DNA from 3 places in the Psychrobacillus sp. NPDC096426 genome. Region 2 is predicted to be linked to each of the others. Evidence: riboswitches for the same ligand, from Rfam matches in the RefSeq annotation. Region 2 holds a riboswitch; each other region holds the start of a gene.
The links. A riboswitch is a leader RNA that binds a small molecule or an ion and turns the genes downstream of it on or off. The one in region 2 is predicted to bind lysine.
Positions count from the first base shown of each region.

Region 1: another riboswitch for lysine. It lies ahead of ACIQYS_RS06840 (transporter substrate-binding domain-containing protein); the one in region 2 lies ahead of ACIQYS_RS13410 (hypothetical protein).
Region 3: another riboswitch for lysine. It lies ahead of ACIQYS_RS01270 (aspartate kinase); the one in region 2 lies ahead of ACIQYS_RS13410 (hypothetical protein).

Region 1 is NZ_JBIWEX010000006.1:73,825-77,116, forward strand. Features, by position in the region: gene ACIQYS_RS06835 (purine-cytosine permease family protein) at 1-1,195, opposite strand, end outside; lysine riboswitch at 1,472-1,656, shown strand; gene ACIQYS_RS06840 (transporter substrate-binding domain-containing protein) at 1,783-2,625, shown strand; gene ACIQYS_RS06845 (amino acid ABC transporter permease) at 2,689-3,292, shown strand, end outside.
Region 2 is NZ_JBIWEX010000015.1:19,176-22,467, reverse strand. Features, by position in the region: gene ACIQYS_RS13420 (bifunctional metallophosphatase/5'-nucleotidase) at 1-458, shown strand, start outside; gene yunB (sporulation protein YunB) at 498-1,271, shown strand; lysine riboswitch at 1,317-1,500, shown strand; gene ACIQYS_RS13410 (hypothetical protein) at 1,592-1,882, shown strand; gene ACIQYS_RS13405 (Na+/H+ antiporter NhaC family protein) at 1,989-3,104, shown strand; gene lipA (lipoyl synthase) at 3,220-3,292, shown strand, end outside.
Region 3 is NZ_JBIWEX010000001.1:256,793-260,084, reverse strand. Features, by position in the region: gene uvrC (excinuclease ABC subunit UvrC) at 1-1,108, shown strand, start outside; lysine riboswitch at 1,166-1,345, shown strand; gene ACIQYS_RS01270 (aspartate kinase) at 1,438-2,658, shown strand.

The sequences.
Region 1 (3,292 bases), on a different contig from region 2:
CAGGATTCCATTTATATAAAAACTCGTGTCGAGCTTCATAATAACGTGGTCCAATTTTTAATAGCTTTTTCACAATCATTGCGTCGGTAACTAATATAGTAGCCCAAGCAAGTAAAAAGACTCCTTGGAACGTCATCGCCGTATCTAGATGATCTACAATACCACAAAGCATTAAGCCAATCGCAACTAATCCAGTGACAACTACCCAAAAGCGTCTACCTGGTGTAAATTTAAAAATGTTTTCGAAGAAATTAGCAAGGGATAAGGAACTACTGTATATATTTGTAACGTTTATTCGTAATTGCGTTAACATCGTGAATAACACGCCACCAATACCTAAAAGCAGAACGATGTAAACACCTGGATTTGGTTCACCTAAACGAACACCAAACCATATACCAAGTCCACCCATTACGCCAAAGCAGAAAATTTGGGGAACAAACCCAATGGCTAAAGATCCAAATTTAATATCTTTTGGTTTAAGAAAACGTGCGTAATCCGATGATAGTAATGCTGTAAGACCCATTATTCCATGTTGCATTCCGATACAAAGCAATAAAGCTTGTCCACCCATTTGGACACCTTCTGGCATATATGTCCAAAAAGCTCCATCATAAACGGAAGGTTTGTAGAATGACATAATAATGGCAGCCACTAAAAAAATAACGAAAATCGGCAATGACCACTTTTGTAGTTTATCGAGCTGTTTGACTCCAAACCAATTTAATGGAATAACGATTAATCCGAAGAAAATGATTAGAGCCCATTCTGGTAGTACGGGGAAAAAGGTGTGAACTGCGGAAACTAAAATTAGACCTTCAAATGCACAGTACATGATGAAGTTTGTTGCATAAATGAATGAGGTTAACGATGCACCTATGTAACCAAAACCTCCACCCCTAGATAATAAATTGACATTCATACCGGATTTTGCTGAAAGATAAGCAATGAATGTTCCGAGTATACCAGCAACGATTATCGCATATATGGAGGATATGATGGCATTGATGGCTCCGAATTGGAGTGCCATAACGCTTCCCATTTGAAAATAAAAAATTGCCGTTGCGATACCAAAAGTGATGTTAGTAATACTAAACCAACCTGCTTTTCTCTGATCTCTTGGCACTCTGTCTAGTGAGTAATCATCTTTCATTTCTTCTGACACTTTGTGATCTGCGACTTGGACAGATCCCATAATATCAACTCCCTTTTTGTATATAAATTTGACTTCCATTTTTGTTTATATATTCGTATCCCAATTCATTCATCCTCTATAATACCAGAAAAAGCAAGGGTTTATCAAATTAAGTGTTAAAAGAGGGGGAGTTTATAGCTAATTTTACGTAGTATAAACAATAAATAATACTCACTAAAAGTAAAATATTGGATGAATTTTTGAGGGGAGACCGGTTGACACATAGTACCTGATGTTGTAGACTATGAACAATAATTAAATACAACCTCACTTAAACAGTGAGGTAGAGGCGCGATATTTATTAGTCCTTAGTGGAGTTTGAGAAGCAATGATGCTAGGGAGAAGGAAATATCGCCGAAGTTTGTAAATATTTCTCCGTATTACATGCTGGGTCTGCAGTGAACAATTGCAGGACTGTCCACTTTAAACGTCCCGGTTTATCGTGGTGTGCTATCTCATTTGGGTAAAGTAGAGGATTTAGGGCAACTATACAAATTGCGACCTGAGTTCATCTCAGATCTTTTTTGTAGGTTGTCCTTTTTTATTGTTTTTAAACATAAACTAAAAATAAAAGGAGAGAAATACAAGTGAAAAACAAATTAGCATTATTAACAATATTCATATCTGTCGTGCTATTTTTAGCAGCATGTGGAACGGATAATACAGAAAAAACGGGATCTTCTTCACAAGAAAGTGATAATACATTTACAGTTGGCTTGGAAGCTGGTTACCCACCGTTTAACTGGACTCAGCTTGACGATGCAAACGGTGGAGTGAAAATCTCTGGAAACGCAGAATACGCTGGTGGATACGATGTAGAAATCGCTAAAAAGATTGCAGAAGGTTTAGGGAAAGAATTAGTTGTTGTCAAAACAGAATGGGATGGATTAGTACCATCATTACAGTCAGGTAAAATAGATGCAATTGTTGCAGGTATGTCACCAACGGCAGAGCGCAAACAGTCAATCGATTTCTCTGATAATTATTACACATCGAACTTTGTAATGATTGTTAAAAAAGGCGGACCATATGAAAATGCTACATCTATTCAAGACTTTAGTGGAGCGAAAATCACTGGTCAATTGAATACTTCCCACTATGGTGTTATTGATCAAATCAAAGGTGTCCAAAAACAACCAGCGTCTGATAATTTCTCTGCAATGCGTGTAGCTTTGGAATCAGGTGTGATTGACGGGTATGTATCCGAGCGTCCGGAAGGTATTAGTGCTTCCGCTGCAAATGAAAATTTTGCAATGGTTGAATTTACAGATGGATTTGTTGCGGATGAAGAAGAAACAGCAGTAGCAGTTGGTCTTAAAAAAGGTAGCGAATTAACGGACAAGATAAATGAAGTATTGGCAAAGATTTCGGAAGAAGAACGTCAAGAAATCATGGACAAAGCAATTCTAAATCAACCAGCTGCTCAATAATGAAGACGAGCGAACCGGCTGCGACTTATTGCAGTCGGTTTTGATATATAAGGGAGTGAAAGTATGAGTATTGAGTGGATTATAACGATGGTTATTAATAATTGGCCACTGTTTCTTCGCGGAGCAGGTATGACACTCTTAATCTCCATAATAGGTACAATCATCGGTGCGATTATCGGTTTATTAGCAGGTGTTATTCGTACAATACCAACACCTGAGAGAAAAGTTAAAAGAGTTTTATTAAAAATAGTCAATATTATTCTATCAGTTTATATAGAGTTTTTCCGTGGAACACCAATGATTGTACAAGCGATGGTTATATTCTATGGGTCCGCAATGGCGTTTGGAGTAGATATGGACCGAACTGCAGCAGCTATCCTTATTGTATCCATTAATACAGGAGCGTATATGGCAGAAATAGTCCGTGGTGGAGTGATTTCTGTTGATAAAGGTCAATTTGAGTCGGCTCAAGCAATCGGTATGAATCATGTACAAACGATGCTTCACGTTGTATTACCACAGGTTATTCGAAATATTTTACCTGCAACAGGCAACCAATTTATCATTAATATTAAAGATACCTCTGTACTAAATGTAATAGGGGTAACGGAACTATATTTCCAAACTAAAACAGTTGCGGGAATGAGTTTCAAATACTTTGAACCAT
Region 2 (3,292 bases):
TGCTTGCATTTACGAAAGCGGATTGTGCGATGTTCCCAGCAGGTATATTTTTGACGGACTTACCAAAAGGTCTGATTACAGCAAGCGATTTGCATAGATGTTTACCGCATCCAATTAATCCTTGCGTCATAACATTAACAGGCGCAGAATTATTGGAAATTGTCGAGCAATCTAAAAACGAGAAATGGCCACGTTTGGAAGTAAAGGGGCTCGGATTTAGAGGGAAATACTTGGGAGCAATTATTTTTGAGCAACTGATGGAAGATGAGCAAGGTAACATATTTATAGGTGGGGAAGCGTTGCTACTTAAAAAAGTGTATACGCTTGCTACACTCGATATGTTCACATTTGGTTATTTTTTTCCTTCCTTCAAATATGCGACGAAACAATACTATATGCCAGAGTTAATACGAGATGTAGTAAAATGGTACGGCAATCAGTTATTAAGTCAATCATAATGACCCCTCTTATTACATAGTAGTAATAAGGGGGATTTTTTGCTATTCTATCGAAAAAAAAAGCGTTTAACCATTTTTACTGCTCAGCGGAAACTAGCTATACTAATAGCGATTTTCATCTTTTCAGTTGCTGGTGTATTTTATGTTGTTAATAAACGGTTGACGCCCACATATCTAGATTATGCGGAAGTGCAAACAAATAAAATTGCATCAATGGTAATTAGTAAAGCAATTAACTCAAGAACGGCGAACGTTTTAGATGTAAACGATATTATCGAGGAAGTACCATCAACAAATGGTAGCACCAATATGGTAACGACGAAATTTAATACAGAAATTATTAATCGTGTTTTATCGGATACGAACAGTTTGGTTCAAGCCCATCTAGAGCAAGCAGAAAAAGGAAATTTATCGAGTCTACCTTATTTGGATGATATTGAATATGACAAACAAACGATGGAAGATCAAGGTGGAGTTGTGTTTTTTGTACCGATGGGGCAGGCGACGAACATCCCGCTTATCGGTAACTTAGGACCAAAAATTCCGATTCGATTTCATGTAATTGGAAATGTGCAGTCGAACGTAGTACCAACAATAACGGAATTTGGAATTAATAATGCCTATGTAGAAGTAAGTATTCATATTAAAGTAAATGTCCGAATTATTGTCCCGCTTGCTAGTAAAATGAGTGTTGTCGAACAAAATATTCCTGTTGCGATGGGATTAGTGCAAGGGCAAGTTCCTCATATTTATACAGGTGGAAACGGAACTGCTCCGTCCATTGAAGTGCCGATTCCATTGCCTGAAAAATAAAAAATCCAGGAAAGACAGAAAGAACTGTTACAATAGAGAAAATGAATAATAGGTAGAGGCTGCAGAGCTTAATAGTACTATACGGAAAGATGACGCTTATAATCGTATACGAAAGGAAGTTTTGCCGAAGCTATGTATGGTTCGTCAAACGATATTTAGTTGGGGTTATTTTAAAAAAGAATAACACTGTCATTTATATGAAAAGTATAAATGATGAGCTACAAAGGATAAATAATCATTTTTATGCTTAAATTCAATAGTGGAAGCCAACCTAGTGCATATGTAGGTTGGCTTTTTTATATTTTGAGGAGGAACAGGTTTTGGAAAATACGATTTTTTCTTTATTGCCACCGTTATTAGCAATTATAATGGTGCTTCTGACAAAAAGGGTGATATTATCCCTTGGTGTTGGAATTGTTACCGCAGCATTACTCGTAAAGAATTTTGCTCCGGTGGATACTTTAATACTGCTATGGGAATCATTTAAAACTTCTTTTTGGGACGAAGGGATAAATGCTTCTAACATTTATATTTTACTCTTTATCTTATTGCTTGGTGTAATTACTGCATTTGTTAGTTTATCCGGAGGTAGCGCTGCATTTGCTGCATAGGCGGTCAAAAGGATTCGAACTCGCCGAGGGTCTAAATTACTTACAGCGTTTTTAGGTATTATTATTTTTGTTGATGATTATTTTAATGCGTTAGCAGTTGGACAAATTGCAAGACCTATTACTGATTCGCACCGTGTCGCCAGTTTCTAGTTGGGGCGCTTTTTTAATCAGTCAGATCGGTGTTATTTTTGCGACACATGCCGTAACTGCATACACACCACTTGAGGCATTTATGTTAATGGCTCCGATGAACTTTTATGTGGTTGCAACGTTAGCTATTGTGTTTTTTATTGCTTGGACCGATTTTGATTTATTTGAAATGAAAAAGCATGAGAAAAAAGCGCTCGAAACAGGAGAACTGTATGATTTGAGTAAACCTAATCCGGGAGATCTACAAGGAAGTTTTCCAACTAATCATTATGGGAAAGTTATAGATTTAGTATTGCCGATTATTGCATTAATCGTTGTAACGTTAGTTGCAATGTTATGGACAGGTTTTAAACTTTCGGGATACATACTTAATCTGTTTGTCATTTTTGAATTTACAGATGTTCCATTTTCTTTAATGCTCGGTGGTTTAATAGCAACGATTTTAGCTATTGCACTGTATGTACGCCAGTTTAATAAAAATCCAGATGCTAATTTTAGTTTAGTAAGGAAAGCTTTCGTTACAGGAATTCGTTCAATGCTTCCTGCTATTTTTATCTTAATATTTGCGTGGTCATTGTCGTTTCTTATTAATGCGCTAGGAACGGGAGCATTTTTAGCAAAAATCGTAATGGATAATAATATTCCAGTAGGAGTCATTCCATTTTTGCTTTTTGTATTAACCGCTGTGATGGCTTTTGCAACAGGATCTTCTTGGGGATCATTCGGAATTTTGCTTCCAATAGGAGCTAGTATTATTATGGAGATAGAGCCAGCATTATTATTACCGGTTCTTTCAGCAGTTTTAGCAGGAGCCGTTTTTGGAGATCATTGTTCACCTATTTCAGATACAACGATTATGTCTGCAACGGGAGCCGGGGTGAATGTCATCGATCATGTGATGACACAATTACCTTATGCGATTATTAGTGCAATCATTGCGGCAATAGGCTATCTAGTTTTAGGATTGACAGGCTCGGTAATAGTAGGAATGCTTTCTGTGGTGGCTATTATTATAGCACTATTCATCATTTGGAATACAAAAAATAAGAGTGATATAAAAGCAAATAGTTAACTATTGAACCCCATTTTTTGCTCCAATATTCTGAGTTCAGAAGGTTGTTTGAATTCTAATAATATGGTACATTGACAACAGTGTGGTTAGTTTATAAAGAATGGGGTCGCTGTAAATGACATCTTGTAAGCCTACGAAATCAGAGCATCAACGCAAACCAGATTGGTTAAAAATTAAACTAAATACGA
Region 3 (3,292 bases), on a different contig from region 2:
TCAAATTTCCAATATTGAAATGGTTATGGAAAAACAAAAAATTACGATAAACGATTTTACGAGCCGGGATATTTTTGGTTATTCAGTTGATAAAGGCTGGATGTGTGTCCAAGTATTTTTTATTCGACAAGGAAAACTAATTGAAAGGGATGTTTCGCTTTTTCCTTTGTATCGTGATCCAGAAGAAGAGTTTTTAACATTTTTAGGCCAGTTTTATGCAAAACCAGAACATATTAAACCTAAAGAGGTGTACGTACCTAATAATACGGACGTACAATTAGCTTCTGAATTATTAGAAATGAAAGTGATTACTCCTCAAAAAGGATTGAAAAAAAACTTAGTAAACCTCGCGGAGAAAAATGCGGTACTTGCTTTAAGTGAGAAGTTTCATTTGATCGAAAGACAGGAAGAGCGGACGATAGGTGCAGTGGAGGAGCTAGGTAACTTAATGGGAATTGCAACTCCAAACCGAATGGAGGCATTCGACAACTCTCATATACATGGTACAGACGCTGTTTCAGCCATGGTTGTATTTGTAGATGGAAAAGCATATAAAAAGGATTACCGAAAGTATAAGACGAAAACTGCTGCAAAGCATGATGATTACGGAGCGATGCGAGAAGTAATTCGCAGAAGATATACACGTGTATTAAAAGAAAATTTACCTTTACCTGATCTAATTATTATCGATGGTGGAAAAGGTCAAATAGAAGCAGCTCGTGAAATTTTAGAAGACGAATTAGGATTAGAAATACCTATCGCTGGACTTGCAAAAGATGGAAAGCATCAAACGTCTCAGCTTCTATACGGAAATCCAATTGACATCATTCCGATGAAGCGGACGAGCGAAGCATTTTATTTACTACAGCGTATACAAGATGAAGTGCACCGATTTGCTATTACATTCCATCGTCAACAAAGAGGGAAACATACGATTGCTTCCTCTTTAGACGGAATAGAAGGAATAGGTCCAAAACGAAAAAAAATATTATTAAAGCACTTCGGATCGATCAAGAAAATGCAGGTCGCGACGAAGGAAGAATTTATTGAAGCAGGGCTTTCTAGTAAACTAGCAGAAACGATGCTTGAACATTTTCAGAAAAAGTGATTGTCTTCTGAATTTTCTTGTGTTATGGTTGATACAATTTAACATTCACTAACATAAAGTGAAGATAGAGGTGCGAATTGACAAGAGTACTTAGCGGGAGGATGAAAGGATCCGTTGATCGCTAAACGAAAGGGTCATTTGCCGAAACCTAGAATAGCTTTTCCTATTCTAGGTTGGTTCTGCATTGAAGAAATGTAGAATTGTCAGAATTCAGTATTCTGGAGGGCTATCTCACATGGACATTATTTGACCGTGTATGAGACAATGCTTTTCACAATATGTGGAAAGCATTTTTTAATCCTTACAGATAAACAAGGGAGCAGATATGCGTGAGTAAAATTGTGATGAAATTCGGTGGTTCTTCTGTGGCAACTACAGAAAAAATTGCAAATGTGGCAAAAAGAATAGGTAAAGAGAAAGAAAAAGGACATGATATCGTTGTTGTCGTATCAGCTATGGGAAAATCCACAGATGAGTTGGTGAATTTAGCGAATGAAATAACGGACAATCCATCTAAACGTGAAATGGACATGTTACTATCTACAGGTGAACAAGTGACGATGGCATTACTTGCAATCCAGTTAAATACATTAGGTTTCGATGCAGTTTCTCTAACAGGCTGGCAAGCGGGACTAGTAACGGATCATGTATTTAAAAATGCAAGAGTGGAAAAAATGGATGATACTAAAATTAATTCATTATTAACAGAAGGTAAAATTGTCATCGTCGCGGGCTTTCAAGGAGTTACTAGTAATGGAGAAATAACAACCCTTGGAAGAGGCGGATCAGATACGACTGCAGTCGCGATTGCAGTGACGATTGAAGCGGACGTATGTGATATTTATACCGATGTGGAAGGGGTATTTACATCGGATCCAAGGTACGTTACAAATGCTAGAAAGCTAGAACAATTAGAATATGATGAAATGCTGGAGCTTGCGAACCTAGGTGCTGGAGTACTCCATCCAAGAGCAGTAGAATTTGCAAAAAACTATAAAATACCACTTAGAGTTAGATCTAGTTATGGAGAAGATGAAGGAACAGTATTAAAGGAGGAAGTAGATGTGGAAAATAATTTAGTAGTTCGAGGGGTAGCGTTTGAATCGGATATTGTGCGACTAACAATTGAGTATGATGTACCATTTAATGGATCATTAGCATCGATTTTTACGACTCTTGCAGAAAATCATATTAACGTTGATATTATTGTACAATCCATTGTAGATGGAGTAAGACCTGCCGTTTCGTTCTCTATTAAAAAAGAATCGTTAGCAGAAGCAATTACCGTTTTAGAAACGCATAAAAAAGCACTTGGTTTTACATTTGCTGACTTTGAAGTAGGATTAGCAAAAGTTTCCATTGTGGGTTCTGGAATGGTTTCTAATCCAGGGGTTGCTGCTCAAATGTTCGATCGACTTCGTAAAGAGAATATTCCGGTGAAGATGGTAAGTACATCAGAGATAAAAGTTTCTGTCGTTATTCCTCAAAATAATATGATAGAAGCAGCTAATGCATTGCATGATGAGTTTGACTTGGCCATTAAGCAATAACGGAACAAGAAATCCAGCTTCAAGGGTCGTGACATTGTTACGACTCTTATTTGCGTTGCACAAAATAGGAATAATATGTAGTAGCTAGTTACCGCTTGGAGATCCGTTGCAGGGCGGCCGCTTTCCGTAGGGTATGAGCCTTCACCGCCGCTTCCCGTACGTTGTGAAGTCTCATTTGTCTCATTTGATCCCACCGGAGTCGCCGCCCTTCCGCTCCAATCCACGGAAATTTGCTTACTTATCAGTAATGACTTGCTAAAACTAACTATTATGCAGTTTTTCAAATGTGTGTGTCCAGAAAATAGCGATTAAGGCAAATAAACCGTTCATTGAAAGCAACCAGTTATATTCGGATAGCAACTAAACTAGCATGAGAACAAACTAATTGCTGAAAGCAACCAACTCAGAAAACAACAGGTTTACTTGAAGGGATACGACGATGAATACGAGGATCCACTTCAATAAACGGCTGAATGTAAGCCTTTATTTTAGTAAATGCAGTAAATGCCCTACTAATTTGTAGACAGCATTTTCTATTTAGGGTAAATAAATATTTGGTGTAATGGATCTCACTGCTAACTGCAGAAGCCAAATTAGCAAGAAATTACCATTGATTGAAGCGTAAAGTGGCGAC